3 regions of the Pedobacter lusitanus genome follow, and region 3 is predicted to be linked to each of the others. Evidence: riboswitches for the same ligand, from Rfam matches in the RefSeq annotation. Region 3 holds a riboswitch; each other region holds the start of a gene.

Region 1 (5,002 bases), 1.8 Mb from region 3:
CGCAACCATTCGGGCCTAATAAACAAACAAGCTGCCCGGCATGGAGTTCCAGGTTTAAAGGTCCTGCAACAGCTTTAACCTTGTTTTTTCCTGCCTGATAACCTATCGTTAACCCGGAGGTATAAAGTAATGATGTTTGCGCGGCCATTAGAATCCTCTTAGTTTAGTGGGCCCTGCTATAATCCAGATGACTACCGGTGACCCCACCAGTGCAGTAATCACGTTAATAGGCAAAACGGTCTGACTACCTGGCAATTGTGCTACAATATCGCAGATCAGCATCAGCACAGTTCCAATCAGGCAGCATGCCGGAATCAGCACACGATGATTCGATGTATTAAATAAAGCCCTGGCTAAATGTGGTACTGCAATACCGATAAAACCAATAGGTCCGCAAAATGCGGTTATGCCTCCGGCTAAAATGCTGGTACTGCCAATAATCAGTATACGGGCACGTTTTACCGTCAGCCCCATACTACGTGCATAATTATCGCCTAACAATAAAGCATCAAGTAATTTTGAAGACAGGAATGAAATTAACAGTCCGGCCGCAACCACAACAGCAAGTATCGTCAGCTGTCCGCCTGTCACTCCGCCCAGCGAACCAAAAGTCCAGAGCAGATAATCTTTAATCAGCTCCGGCGAACTGAAATACTGCCAGATACTAATTAAGGAAAGTGTGATATTCCCAATCATTACGCCTACAATCAGTACAATAACATTATCTTTTAAAGAGGAAGAAATAGAAACTATCAGGATCATAATCAAAGCTGCTCCTAAAGAAGATGCTGTTATGATTAACCAGCTGCCTGAGATCCCCAGTTCTTTAATGGTATACAAACTCGTAATACTCCCGGCCGAAAGCATAACTAAGGCCACCCCCAAACTTGCTCCGGCAGTAATCCCTAAAACTGAGGGTCCTGCAAGGGGGTTCCTGAACAGTGTCTGCATCTGTAAACCGCTTACCGATAAACCGCAGCCGACAATAATAGCTGTCAGTGCTTTGGGCAGCCTGATCTGTTCAATAATATAAATCCAGGTATCATTTCCTGAACCAGAAGTAAATAAAGCTTTGATAACTTCCTTCAGGGGAATATCTACAGAGCCCAGAGCCACATCAAGAAGAAAAGCCACCAGTAATATGGCCAGCAATACTGAAACTTTTATTTTATTCAATTTCTTAAGGAATTAATTCAATTGCTTGTAATAAACGAGCTGATGATCCGGCAGTAATTCAGGATGAAAAATCCTGATTAAATCACCCAGAACCAGCTGAGGGTTTACCGCCCCGGATTCCCAGTAATCATTGGAACCGATATCGTTTACTTTTTTATTGAAGTTGAAGATATGATTATCTTTAAAGGGCTTAAATTCTGCATATCGGCTATCGATTGCCTTAATATCATTTTTACTGTCCACGGTTCCGACATTCAGCCAGAAATCAGCTTTTAGTGCTACCGGAGCCACAGCTTCAAAACTAAGTGGTAAACTGCCTTTTCCATGTATGTTTGCCCAGTTATAGGTTGTACCGGCATCTTTCAGAAACTGAACCATATAACTATCTCCATCTGGCACGTACCACGTCCCTTTGTAAGGCATTCCGCAGATCAGAGACGGTTTATTGACTGCCTTTGCACCAATTGCAGCCAGACGTTTATATTCTTTCTCCAGGGCGTCAAATTTAGTATTGACAAATTTTTCCCTGTCCATGAGCGCTGCCATAAGTTTAACCCATTCTGCGCGGCCAAGCGGCGTAGTTTCCAGCCATTCTGAATTCAGCATGACCGGCACACCGGCACCAGATAAGGTTTCATATTTACTGAATTTGGCATCGGGACTCCCCATGACCATAACCAAACCCGGTTTCATACTGATCAGGACTTCATCATTCATTGTCCCGTCTATTCCTACTTCTTTTACTTTACCTGCTGCAATGTTTTTCCTCACGGTCTCTGAGCTCACATATTTCAGACTTCCAAGACCTGTGATTGCATCGGCAGCTCCCACAAAATCTGCCAGAGCAATATGCATAGATGACATAGCCACCAGACTTTTAACGGGAATTTCAATCAGCTGTGCTTTTTTATAACCTTCGGGAGCTTTTACGCCTTTAGCTAATAAAACATACTGTACCGTATCTGGCTTTGCCCCCATACCCGAATAAATACTGACCAGCTTATAATGATCATAATAATCGATATTAAAGCCTTTGGCATATTTAATTTCTGCACTGCCGGTTTTTGCTGAGGTATGTTTTTGACCAGAATGGTTCTGTTTGCATGAAGTAATCAGCAACAGGGAAACTATCAGACAGGGGAATATTCTGCTGAATGAAGGATAATTTATTTTTTTCATCATAAAGTTTAGCCTTTCTTCCGAAAGCATTTAATAACTATTGATAAGGCAGGTCTTCTGACTTCCTCCAACTGTCACCTTCCCTTCTTACAGAAAGTGGTATTACAACAGTTTTTTTAACGAGGTTTACAGCAGCGGAGACTGTTCCGGATTTACACCGGTATTCCCTTAAAGCATTTTAGATTTTGTAAAAATAAAATGCAGCCTTACGCCTGCAAACCTAGATAAAATCAAGGATAAATGCAACGCGGCTCTGACTGGTGTTTTTAGGCACCTCAATCAGCTCAAATCCACAGTCGGTATAGGTATCTATGATGGCTTCATAAATCACAACTGACTCTTCAAAAGTCTGCCAGCGTTCGCTGTCCTGAACGTATATATCCTGCCAGGGCGGAAGGATAAAAACCTGTTTATGATAAGGATAATTTATTAAGCTGGTATAGTATTTTTCCGGAACTGCTATTCCGGCAACACTCAGATAGGCAATGATATCAGGAATACCTCTATCAAAAAAAGTGATTTCATTTGCTGGTGCACTGTTCCAGGAAATGATCATTTCATCCAGTACTTTGACAGAGAAACAGGAAACATCCATCCAGGGCAGACAAAAAGATCCTTTTGCTTTTTCCTGGATAATCATCTTTCTGGATACCTCTTCGGCGCAAAAATACCCTTGCTGTCTTAACCCGTCAGTCAATGTTGATTTTCCTGCTCCGGGACCTCCGCTAATGATGTATTTCCGGGATATATCAGCCATTGGGCACAAGTTTAATGAGAATTTTCATGGAAGAAGAATGATACTGATCTTATACCTGAAAGAAATAAATAACCATTGATAAAACCATGATCAGACATACGCCCTGGTTGATACTGCTGACCATCCTGAATTCTTCATGTTTGATTTCTCTGCTGTTACTGCCTATCAGCGGTTTATCTACCAGAATACCATGATAAACATTAGGGCCGCCAAACTGGACATCCAGAATTCCGGCCAGCGCGGCTTCAGGATACCCTGCATTGGGGCTTTTGTGCTGATGACCATATTTCAGTACATACTGCCATCCACGCATACTAAAGGTAACCATCAGCATCAGAATGGTAGTGATACGGGCCGGAATAAAATTGGCCACATCATCCAGGCGGGCCGCAAATTTGCCGAAATACTCATACCTGTCATTACGGTATCCTATCATGGAATCCATAGTATTAATCATCTTATAGGTAAGCATCCCGGGTATGCCAGCTACAAAATAAAAGAACAAAGGTGCAATTACACCATCACTCAGATTCTCTGACATGGTTTCGAATACAGCCACGCGAATCTGCTGGGCATCGAGATTGGAAGTATCCCGGCCTACTATCCTGGACAGACGTACTCTGCCTGCCTCAAGACCTTTATATTTTAATGCATCAAATACTTGCTTTCCTTCTGTAATCAGCCCCTTATTGGCCAGCGCATAATACACAAATGCCGTAGCAAACAGAAAATAGACCGGCACGCTGTGACTTAACATGAAATGTATAGCCCCGTAGAAAAACAAAAATGTACCTGCGCAAAATACGATTGCCATCAACATACCTTTGACAAATCTGAACCTTCCTTTGTTCAGCTGCTTTTCAGCAAAGGAAATCAGGCTCCCAAAAAATCTGACCGGATGAGGCAAACCTTCCGGATCACCGAAGATCAGATCAAGCAGATAACCTGCAAGCAAAGGAATAATGATAATTATATATGTTTCCATTCAGCTAAAGCATTGATCAGTAATTGATTTTTATCCTTACTTAAAGTAGCCATACGAATATGCCCGGCACTAAGTCCTCTAAAATTTCCTGCATCACGGATCAATATATTAAATTCTTTCAGTAAAAACTGTTTTAATGCTGCTCCGGTTTGAAAATTTGTCTTTGCAAGAAAAAAATGGGTATGCCCGGGATAAACAGTCAGCAGATCAGCTGGTAGTTCCTTTATCAATTCAGTTTTATCAGCCAATAACTGATGAACAGGAATTTGCAGGTCCTGGTAATGGTCAAAAATAAAGTGTCCGGCTGCGATTGCCATCGTATTTACTGCCCATGGCAATTTAAAAGATCTTAACCGGTCAATCAAAGAAATATTTGCAGCTATATACCCCAATCTCAAACCGGGAATCGCATAAGCTTTGGTCATCGAGCGTAAAACAATCAGGTTACTGTATTTTTCAATGAGATTAATCACTGAACTGACCACTAGTGTAAATTCAATAAATGCTTCATCAACAACAAAAAGCAGATCAGGATATTTCCGTATCAATTTCTCCAGATCTTCGATTACCGCCCCTGTTGGATTATTCGGGTTACAAATAAACAGCAGCCCGTTATCAGGCATAAGCCCAGTCTCCAGTGCTGACCAATCCAGCAATCTGATTTCATGACCAAATAGTTTACAGGCATCTTCATATTCTGCAAAAGCCGGAATTGTAATGGTTGTCTTCTGATGCTGATAAGCCTGGGCAACCAGATAAATACTCTCTGTACTCCCATTGGTTACCAATATATTTTCGGCTTTAAAGCCATATGAACCGGCTATTTTTGCGGTAAGACTTTCTGCAAGTACCTCGGGATAATGCTGTACATTATCCCATTGTGCAAAAAGATGTTCCTTTAATCC
Region 2 (5,002 bases), 1.8 Mb from region 3:
CTAAAAGACTGTACAGCCCATTTCAGATATTCCTGCCAGTCAGACTGACGCAGAGGCAATCCTTCACGAATAGCAGGTTCATCAATCTGAATGATTTTAATACCTGCCTTTTCCAGGTCGCATACCTCATCACGAATTGCCAGTGCTATTTGTTTACAGGTCAGCGAACGTGGCTGATCATTTCTGACAAATGACCATTGTAAAATCGTAACCGGTCCGGTTAACATCCCCTTAACCCATTTACTGGTTAAGGACTGCGCATAAGACGACCATCTTACTGTCATTGGTGCAGGGCGATGAACATCACCAAATATAATCGGAGGTTTTACACAACGGCTTCCATAACTCTGTACCCATCCATTTTTAGTAAATACAAAACCCGCAAGCTGTTCACCAAAGTACTCGACCATATCATTACGCTCAAATTCACCATGAACAAGTACATCAATTCCGGTATTTTCCTGAAAACGGATGGTTTCTTCAGTTTCCTTCTCTATTAACGCGTCATATTCTGCCAGTGTCAAACTACCCTTTTTAAATTTAGCTCTCCAGCTGCGGACTTCAGGAGTCTGAGGGAAAGAACCGATAGTAGTTGTTGGAAACAAGGGAAGCTTTAAGGCGTTATGCTGCGCAATTCTGCGTTTGGAGAAAGGGTTTAATCTGTTTTCATCTTTTTCGGTCACTCCGGCAATACGGTTCTTAACCGCGTCATGATGAATCAACTTAGAAGTACGGCGGCTTTGGTTAGCAGCAACATTATCCTGTAAAGCAGTAATTGCATGATTTGAAGGTGTTTTACCTGCCAGTTGTTTCAGATAAACTATTTCATCAACTTTCTGACGGGCAAAGGCCAGCCATTGTTTGATTTCCGGTGTTAGTGTCTGATCATTGGTTTCCAGCTCCAGATCACATGGCGCATGAATCAATGAGCAGGAAGGAGAAACTAAAATTCTGCTCTCTCCTATTTTTTCCGCCGCCAGATTCAGCTGAGAAAGCGACTGCTGAAAATCATTTTTCCAGATGTTTCTTCCATCCACTACACCCAGCGATAACTGTAAATGATTAGGAATAGCAGCTAAAATACTTTCAAGCTGTTCAGGAGCTCTGACCAAATCAATATGCAATGCAGTAACCGGTAACGAAGCTGCCAGTTCCAGATTATCTTTTAATCCTTCAAAATAAGTAGTCAGAAGAATTTTTAATTTAGGAAACTGTTTTCTGATTTCCTTGTATACATAGGTATAAGCATCTTTTTCTTTTGGTGTTAAATCCAGAACCAGGAAAGGCTCATCAAATTGTACCCATTCCACATGCTGGTTCTCTAATTCTCTCAATATTTCGAGATATACTGGTAATAAGTTTCTGATCAGGTCGATTCTGTGAAAACCGCTTTGTTTTTCTTTGCCCAGCAGCAGATAAGAAACCGGACCGATAATTACAGGTTTGGTTTTTATGCCCAGTCTTTTTGCCTCATTGTATTCATTGACAATTTTCTGAGAAAATAACTTGAATGTCTGGTCTTTATAAAATTCAGGGACAATGTAATGATAGTTGGTATCAAACCATTTGGTCATTTCCATTGCCGTAATATCAATACCGTCTTTCTGATATCCCCTGGCCATTGCAAAATAGAGATCAAGCTCAGTATTAGCTTTGTTCAGAATAACTTCATGATAACGTTTTGGAATGGCGCCAACTGTTAGAGAAAGATCCAGTACCTGATCATAAAAAGAGAAATCATTTGACGGAATAAGATCTATTCCTGACTCCTGCTGAAGTTTCCAGTTATTTGCCCGGATTTCTTTTCCTGTTTGCAACAGGTTTTCAATAGGTGTTTTGCCCGACCAGTACAGTTCACTGGCTTTTTTGAGCTCTCTGCTGCTACCTATTCGCGGGTAGCCTAGATTGTTTGTTAGCATTTTCATTGCTTTTTAAATGATAAAAAAATCAGTTAAAAGCTCTTTTAAGCTAGATGTTCACAATGATTTATAACAGAAGAAGGATAAAATATATACGCACCAATAGCCATTAAACATATAGTGATGTTTTTAAGACAAAAAAATGCATCATACCTGATCAAAAGCTTCTATTCGCGAAAGCATTGTCAATGCGGTTGAGGCAGGTCTCCTGACTTGTAACATTTTTGCCATCCTTCCCATCTCTGAAGACAGTGGATATACATGGGCAAAAACTGTTTGGTTACTTACAGTTGCGCGACAGCTCGTGATTTGCACACGATTCCCTATTAATCTGCGTTAAGCAGAACCTTTTCCGGTTGATGAAGAAAAAATAGTAAAGAACTTAATCAGGACAAATATAATTGAAATAAGGATGCAGTGGTTAGGAAAATCAGTATTTATCTGAATTAGATAAAACATGTTCAATCAAACTCAATTCATCTTCGCTAAAAGATAGATGATTAAGACATTTAATTGAATCTGCCAGCTGTTCAGGTCTGCTGGCACCAACCAGTACAGAAGTAATTCTCTGGTCGCGTAAAATCCAGGATAAAGCCATTTGTGCCAGACTCTGTCCGCGTTCCACTGCCAATGCATTAAGTTCCTTTAACTGACCGAGACGTTCAGGAGTAATCTGGTTTTCCTGTAAAGCCCCATGAGACTTTGCGGCTCTTGAACCCTCAGGAATACCATGAAGATATTTATTGGTCAGCAGTCCCTGTGCCAATGGCGAGAAAGGGATACATCCTACTCCCTGTTTACCCAGTAAATCTAGTAAACCACCTTCAATCCATCTTTCAAACATAGAATATTTAGGCTGATGAATTAAACAAGGTGTTCCTGATTCTTTTAAAATACGTAAAGCTTCTGCCGCTTCAGTTGCGGGATAATTTGAAATTCCAACGTACAAAGCTTTACCCTGGCGGACCAGCAGGTCTAATGCCGCCATGGTCTCTTCCAGTGGAGTTTCCGGATCCGGACGGTGGTGATAAAAAATATCAACATAATCAAGGCCCATACGCTTTAAGCTCTGATCAAGACTGGAAACCAGATATTTTTTAGAGCCCCAGTCTCCATAAGGACCATCCCACATCGTATAGCCTGCTTTCGAGGAAATAATCATTTCATCTCTGTAAGCTGAAAAGTCCTGTTTTAAAATTATACCAAAATTCTCTTCAGCCGAACCCGGTGGCGGGCCATAGTTGTTAGCCAGGTCAAAATGTGTAATTCCACTATCAAAAGCGAGCTTAATAATATTCCGCGAATTTTCAAGCTGGTCTACATATCCGAAATTATGCCATAAACCTAACGACAAGGCTGGCAATTTCAGTCCGCTTTTACCGCAACGGCGGTAAGACATCCGGGTATAACGTTCAGGATTAGCTATATATGGCATAAAAAAAAGAATATAAAAAAAGAGGGTTATAAACCCCCTCTTCTGGTAAGGTTGTGCTAATTTTTATTTAGCTGTGTTTTTTTTCTCTGTTACTTCAGTACGGATATCCTGAGCAAGAACTTTTAAATCCTGCATCGCTTTACGTACTCTTGTTCCAGCTGCATTGTTACCTGCAGAATAAAACTTCTCAGCATCAACTTCAACAGAAGCAAGCAATTCTTTTAATTTTGAAAATTTTTCCATGTTTTAATGTTTTATACAGAATCAAATATATAACTTTTGCGAAATAAACACATAAATCATCCCCTTAATTGCGATTATATCTTATAAATAAATTACAACCACTATCTTTCCGTCTTATTCAGCCCGGTCAGCTCACCGGTTCCAACAGATCCGCGCTCCTAATTTTCCGTTCTGAGAGAAAAAATTAAACTAAAGTTTAAGTTATCCCATCCGTAGATAACTTGTTACAGTACAGACAGATTCAGCTGTATACTAAAAATGACGCTATCATTTCACATAGTTCAGATTTTGTACTTATTTTTGCATGAAATTTTATCAGCAAAGACCAAACGGACAGAGAATCAGATCTATGAATAAAAAAGTATTAGTGTTGGAAAAGGACAGAGATATTCTTGAACTGATTAATATTGTGCTGACAGACGAGGGTTATATCGTTAACGTGTTATCCTCAGAACTTGGAATTTTTGATCACATTAAAAATTTTCAGCCTGATATAATTCTGCTGGATATTATCAGTCCTACCGAAGAAGGCACTGCATTATGTAAGACTATTAAGGCAGCCGAAGATTCCAGCCATATACCCGTTATAGTTTTGTCTACCCATCCAAAGGTAGAAGTAGTAAAAGAGATATGTGCAGATGAAGTTGTAGCTAAACCATTCGATATCTCTTTTTTATTAAGTACTATAGAACAGCAACTGATAACCAGTTAAAGTTTATGTTCAGTTTTCAGGTATTTCAGGTATTTCTGATCATCTTCAAAAAGATCAGCACCTTCCATTTTATAAGCAGCCAATAAATGTAAACTGGCATTTTTCTTATCACCCAGCTCGAAATAAGTTTCGCCCAGTCTAAGTAAGACGAAAGGATTAATTTCTTCTTCACTGCTGTAGATATCATGTGCTAACAATAAATGACCAAGCGCCTCCTGATACTTTCCTGCATTGAAATAAGCATCACCACAAGAAGCTGAAACCCAGCCGGCAGCTTCCCAGTCTTCCTTAGGCTCAGGTAATACATCCAGTGCTTTCTGAAACCATTCCGCTGCTGCTTCAAAATTCTCAGCATCCATTTCCAGGTTTCCCTGATCACAGTACTCTTCCATTAAATCCTGTTGCTCATCTGTCAGCTCTTCCTGCTGCAAATGATCTGCGGGTACAAAATTCTTTTTGAACTCTTCAAATTCTACATCAGAAACGACAGCCATATGCAGGAAATCTGCATTAAAATCATGGAAAATACTGTTCTTTCCCAAGCTGTGTGCGATTTTGAAATACACTCTGGCTTTATCCAGATCGCCCAATGCATAATAGATACTACCGGTGGTAATAAAATGGCCTGAACTTTTTACAGTTTCAGTTTTCATTTTTTCCTGAAGATATTCAGTTTCCTTTAAAAAATGAGGC
Region 3 (5,002 bases):
TCATGTTCATGTTTCCTTCATTAACCAGGTAAAATCCTTTGGCGGGTGTAGGTTTTGCCGGAGGCACAACTACCACTTCTTCAGGAAGCGGCTGCGGGTCTTTCCTGCAGGCAAACAGAGATACTGATAACAAGACTGCCAGTGATAAACGATAAGTAATTTGTTTTTTCATTTCTTTTATATTTTGGTTTTAATAGGAATATGCTAAGGTGAACCGGTAAGAACGGCCGGGCATTGGAAAATTGGTGATCACATCATAATACTGGTTCAGCAGATTATTAACTTCTGCTGACAGCCGGAAGCGCTGTCTGCCCATGATCCTGGTATAGTGAAAAGCAATATCATGCGTATACCAGGCAGGTACATAATTATTGGCATTATTGGCACTCTGGTCATATCTCTGCCCGGTATAGATATAACTATAGTTCATCGCAAAGTTTTTCCAGTCTGCGCCTAAAAGAAAAGTACCACTGTTCAGAGGGATATAAGGTATCTGATTCCTGTAATTCAATTTGACATCAGTTACATTCAGTGCCTGCTGATAAGTATAGGTAAGCCCGGTATTCAAAAGTAAATCACCAGCAATCTTCCAGGCAGTCTGCACATTTACATCCAGTCCTTTAATCTCCACACGACCAATATTCTGCATACTCCAGCGGAACAGGTTGGCTCCCGGTACAGCAACAATCTTATCTTTAACCGTATTATAATAGGCATCTGTCTGAACGGAGATCTGCTGAAGGAGTTTATTTTCAAAAGCCCTGATATAAGTAAACCCTAAATCATACTGTTTTGTATATTCCGGCCGGAGAAATGTATTACCAATCTGAGTATAGTATAAATCGTTAAAAGTCGGCATCCTGAAAATGTTCTTATAGAAACTGCGGATGCGGAACTCTTTAGGATTAAAAGGCTGCCAGGAAACCATTACTGTCGGCGAAAGCATCTGTTTATTCCCGGCAGAATAATATTGTTCTACCTTATCATTGACATAGGTATTTAACAGATTGGCCTGTATATCTATTCTGTTAAAATGTATCTGTGAAGCCACTGCGGTCAACAGTGTATTCCTGGTGGGATACGGAAATCGTTCCAGATTAGCGTCCAGCGTATTACGCTGATAGTCACCAGATAATACAACATCCCAGAAGGAGTTGATTTTATAACGGTTAGCCAGTGATAAATAGAACTCCCGCTGTTTATAAACATTATTTAACAGTCCATCCTCTTTGACATAATCAGGATTCAGATATCTGCTGTAATCATTTGCAAATTTTGCAGCTACCATCAGATTATACCGGCCCGCTTCTTTTTTATAGGTGGTTTGCGCAAAGAAATTCTCATTCCATAAACGTTGGGTAAAATCATAAACACTGTTTACAATTGCCCCAGGCAGCCCCTGTTTATCCTTATAGAAATAAACTTTTGCCGTCCATGCACTGCTGTCAGGCAATTTGCCATTCAGCCCTGCCTCTATCCGCATGGTTTCTATATCCGCATTTTTCCGCACGAATACAGAGTCATATACCCCATTGGTATAATGAAATTTATATCTGCCATTGGCATTCTTATATTCTGTACTGACAGAAGCTGATACCTTCTCACTGATTTTGTGCTGCCAGAGTAACGTTGGGTTGATCAGACCAAATGAACCCGTTTTAACAGCAGCTCTGATATGATTATATTGCCCCTTTTCAAACTCTGGCTGTCTGGCATTCAGATAAACAGAACTTCCGGAAGCAAAACCTCTGGCTGATTGAAAAATATTGCTTTTCTGCCCGTTGTACAATTCTATCTCTTCAATATTATCTAATGAGAATTTTCCTAAATCAACCTGACCGTTCTGCGCATTTCCCAATTGCACCCCATCATAAAAAACAGCCGTATGATTAGTTCCCATACTGCGGACATTAATCGTCTTTAAGCCTCCTATCCCACCATAGTCTTTCAATTGTACTCCAGAAAAAAAACGGATAGCATCAGCTACAGATAAACTACTTATTCTTTCCAGGTCTTTGCCCGATAAAATTTGTAAAGGAGAGGCTGAAAGCTGGCGTTTACCCAGTTTAACTGCGCGGATAGAGACTTCATTAAGCTCTTTCGCTTTTTTAACAGAATCAGTCTGGGCAAAAGAACTGCAGGGCATAGCAAGTCCTAGCCATAAGATAGCAGAAAAGCCGAAAAAAGAATTACAGATGCCATCAAAGGCAAATTTTCTTTTGATCATTTTGTTGTGAGGGTTACCCACAGCAAACAGCAGATTAAGGAAATGATTACGTCAGTAAAAAGCGCTCACCCCTAGCTTCAATCCCCGAAAGCTATGAAATTATAACGCTAAAGGCAGGTCTTCTGACTTACTCCCGGATATTCATGCCTTCCCCATGTTTTATCATGAGTGGCTGGATATGAATTCCGTTACAGAGCTTACAGCTGCGGGACAGTTATGGATTTACACCATATTCCCTTTTAATCCTGATCGGTGAGACCAGGAACCAAAAGCAACGCAAAGGTATTAAAATAAGCGATATAGATTAAGATCCGATTAAAATTTAATCCTCTCCCATTAATTTTCTCTTGTACTCTTCCAGTTTAGCCATTTCCTCTTCAGGAAGTACAGGGTATTTGAGTTTCATCCCTTTAAAAGTTTCTTCCAGAATCTGACTGATAGTTAACCGGGCAAACCACTTTTTATCAGCCGGTATGATATACCAAGGGGCATTCTCAGTCGAAGTTTCGGTAATCGCATCCTCATAAGCAGCCATATAATCTTTCCAGAGTGCTCTTTCAGCAATATCGCCTGATGAAAATTTCCAGTTCTTTGTAGCATCATTGATTCTATCCAGAAAACGTATCTTTTGTTCTTCTTCAGATACATAAAGAAAGAATTTAAGAATCACTGTTCCATTTTCAGTAAGCTGCTGTTCAAAATTACGTATACTTTCATAACGCGCTTTCCAAAAATTTTTATCTATTTTTTTCACCTCATCATATCCGGGAATCCTTTCATTCAGAATATATTCCGGATGAACTTTACAAACCAGCACATTTTCATAATGCGATCTGTTGTGAATACCAATCTTTCCCCGCTGAGGCAGTGCGATATAATGTCTCCATAAGAAATCATGCGCATACTCACTGGCATTAGGTGTTTTAAAACTATGAACCTCACAACCCTGAGGATTCAAACCAGACATCACATGTGCAATCGCACTATCTTTTCCCGCAGCATCCATTGCCTGAAAAATGATCAGCACCGAATGCGAGTTTTCAGCATACAGCGTTTCCTGATAATCACTTAGTTTTTCCTTAATTGCTGTAAGTGTTGCCTTACCGACCTTTTTACCAGTATCTCCATCATAATGGGTACTATAGTCCTTTAATCTGATTTTCTGCCCTGCTGGTGCTAAAAAGCGGTCGGTTTCTTTACTCATGAGGTTTATAATTAAAAATATTTAGCTGATGGTCTTATTCAGCATAATTTATGCCAGTTACAATTGCAGGATAATTAAAACAAGGACTTTCATATTCTGATAATTTCATTGCTTTATTTCAACTTATTCCCTAAGCTATAGTTTTTAATGAAGATTTAACACATTCTTCGCCGGGAGATATTAATACGATCCATTTGTCTCCTTCAAAAATTCCCCTATAGATTTACATATCTGACAGATAGCAATAAAAAATCTATTTAAAACTCTCAAAATGAAAAAAAACATGCTGTTAACAGTACTGTTTGTAATTACAGTACTGGCTACAAACGCCCAGGTCGGGTTCAGACTTAAGCCCCGCACCTCAACTATTGAAGAAGGTATTACTCCTCTGATAACCATTAAGGATAATACAACTGGTATCAAAGATGGTATGCCTCCTTTGACCACTATCGGGAAGGATAAGTCCAAAGTCGTTTATAAGACGCTCGACATAGTAGATTACAATTATAAAACGACAATTAAAAAGGACAAAGATGTGGTATTGCAAAAATTAATACAGGACCTTTACGATAATTCTATCAAAAAGGATGGTAAAGCTCCTTTTAGTCAGACTGTCCTTCAAACCAAATCAGACAGTGTAAAACGACTTCAAAAAGAAATAGCAGGCCTGCAGACTACAATGGATAGCCTGTACTATATCTATGTAAAAGACCTGATGACCTACAGAAGTATTAATATGGGGTTCGGATCTTTACGCTCCAGAGCCTTTTTTGATCTCATTTATGGAAACCAGGGAAAGAGATTCAATGCACTTGGAAACGCTGGCGTCAACTTTGGCAACAACACAGGTTCCGTCTATTCTGAACTGGTAAATGGTAATCTGGGTCTGTTCAGGGTTAGTCTGGGAACCATGGTATCCAGTAATAGTACTACCGATAAAGATGAAGCTAAAAAAGAAGAGGCCTATCAGCGGCTGATTACTTACGGCGGTAATACCGTTTTGAATTTTGAATACCCCCTGGCCTATCTGCACTCCAAAAACAACCAGTACAATCTGGTTTCGAGATTAATCACTAAGGGTACTGCAGATTTTCCGGCATTTGGAACAATCACGGAGAAGTGGGCAGGCAGTGGTTCCCTGGGCATCGATATTTATGCTGATGCGGCTACAAGCAATAATTCCCTGCGGTTTTTCTGCAATTTTAATGCAAGTAAATTATACGGTACAGATGTTTTCAGGGACAATCTGGGCATTAATAAATCAAACTTCACCTTCGGACAAGTGTCATTGGGCCTTGTTTTTCTGGAAAGATTTAAAATTTCATTCATCATAGCTACAATGAGTTCTGAAAAAAGTTTACAGAACAGGCATGTTATTGCCGGAGGGCAGGTACTGAATTAGATCTGCATATCGTTTATCAGCTCAATCTATTTTATAATGGCAAAAATTTTAGTGATTTATTTACGTTAATTTGCACATAATGTTCTTTGAACCTTTTTGAATTTATAAGGTATGCAGATTACCGCTTATATTTGGGCGCCAAATCTGCTTACCTTATAAATTCAAACAG

The links. Region 3 has a riboswitch for cobalamin ahead of PL_RS06315 (TonB-dependent receptor). Riboswitches for the same ligand answer to the same signal wherever they lie in the genome.
Region 1: it holds a riboswitch for cobalamin, as region 3 does, so the genes downstream of both, PL_RS24615 (ABC transporter substrate-binding protein) here and PL_RS06315 (TonB-dependent receptor) in region 3, are expected to answer to the same signal.
Region 2: it holds a riboswitch for cobalamin, as region 3 does, so the genes downstream of both, metE (5-methyltetrahydropteroyltriglutamate--homocysteine S-methyltransferase) here and PL_RS06315 (TonB-dependent receptor) in region 3, are expected to answer to the same signal.

Annotation. Positions count from the first base shown of each region.
Region 1 is NZ_CP157278.1:5,725,260-5,730,261, reverse strand. Features, by position in the region: gene PL_RS24625 (ABC transporter ATP-binding protein) at 1-148, opposite strand, end outside; gene PL_RS24620 (iron ABC transporter permease) at 148-1,176, opposite strand; gene PL_RS24615 (ABC transporter substrate-binding protein) at 1,189-2,358, opposite strand; cobalamin riboswitch at 2,386-2,579, opposite strand; gene PL_RS24610 (AAA family ATPase) at 2,576-3,112, opposite strand; gene cbiB (adenosylcobinamide-phosphate synthase CbiB) at 3,162-4,097, opposite strand; gene PL_RS24600 (pyridoxal phosphate-dependent aminotransferase) at 4,082-5,002, opposite strand, start outside.
Region 2 is NZ_CP157278.1:5,761,973-5,766,974, reverse strand. Features, by position in the region: gene metE (5-methyltetrahydropteroyltriglutamate--homocysteine S-methyltransferase) at 1-1,919, opposite strand, end outside; cobalamin riboswitch at 2,101-2,285, opposite strand; gene mgrA (L-glyceraldehyde 3-phosphate reductase) at 2,350-3,354, opposite strand; gene PL_RS24785 (hypothetical protein) at 3,418-3,597, opposite strand; gene PL_RS24780 (response regulator transcription factor) at 3,902-4,309, shown strand; gene PL_RS24775 (tetratricopeptide repeat protein) at 4,306-5,002, opposite strand, start outside.
Region 3 is NZ_CP157278.1:1,491,251-1,496,252, forward strand. Features, by position in the region: gene PL_RS06310 (YncE family protein) at 1-172, opposite strand, end outside; gene PL_RS06315 (TonB-dependent receptor) at 191-2,227, opposite strand; cobalamin riboswitch at 2,323-2,512, opposite strand; gene PL_RS06320 (polyphosphate kinase 2 family protein) at 2,550-3,431, opposite strand; gene PL_RS06325 (hypothetical protein) at 3,703-4,833, shown strand.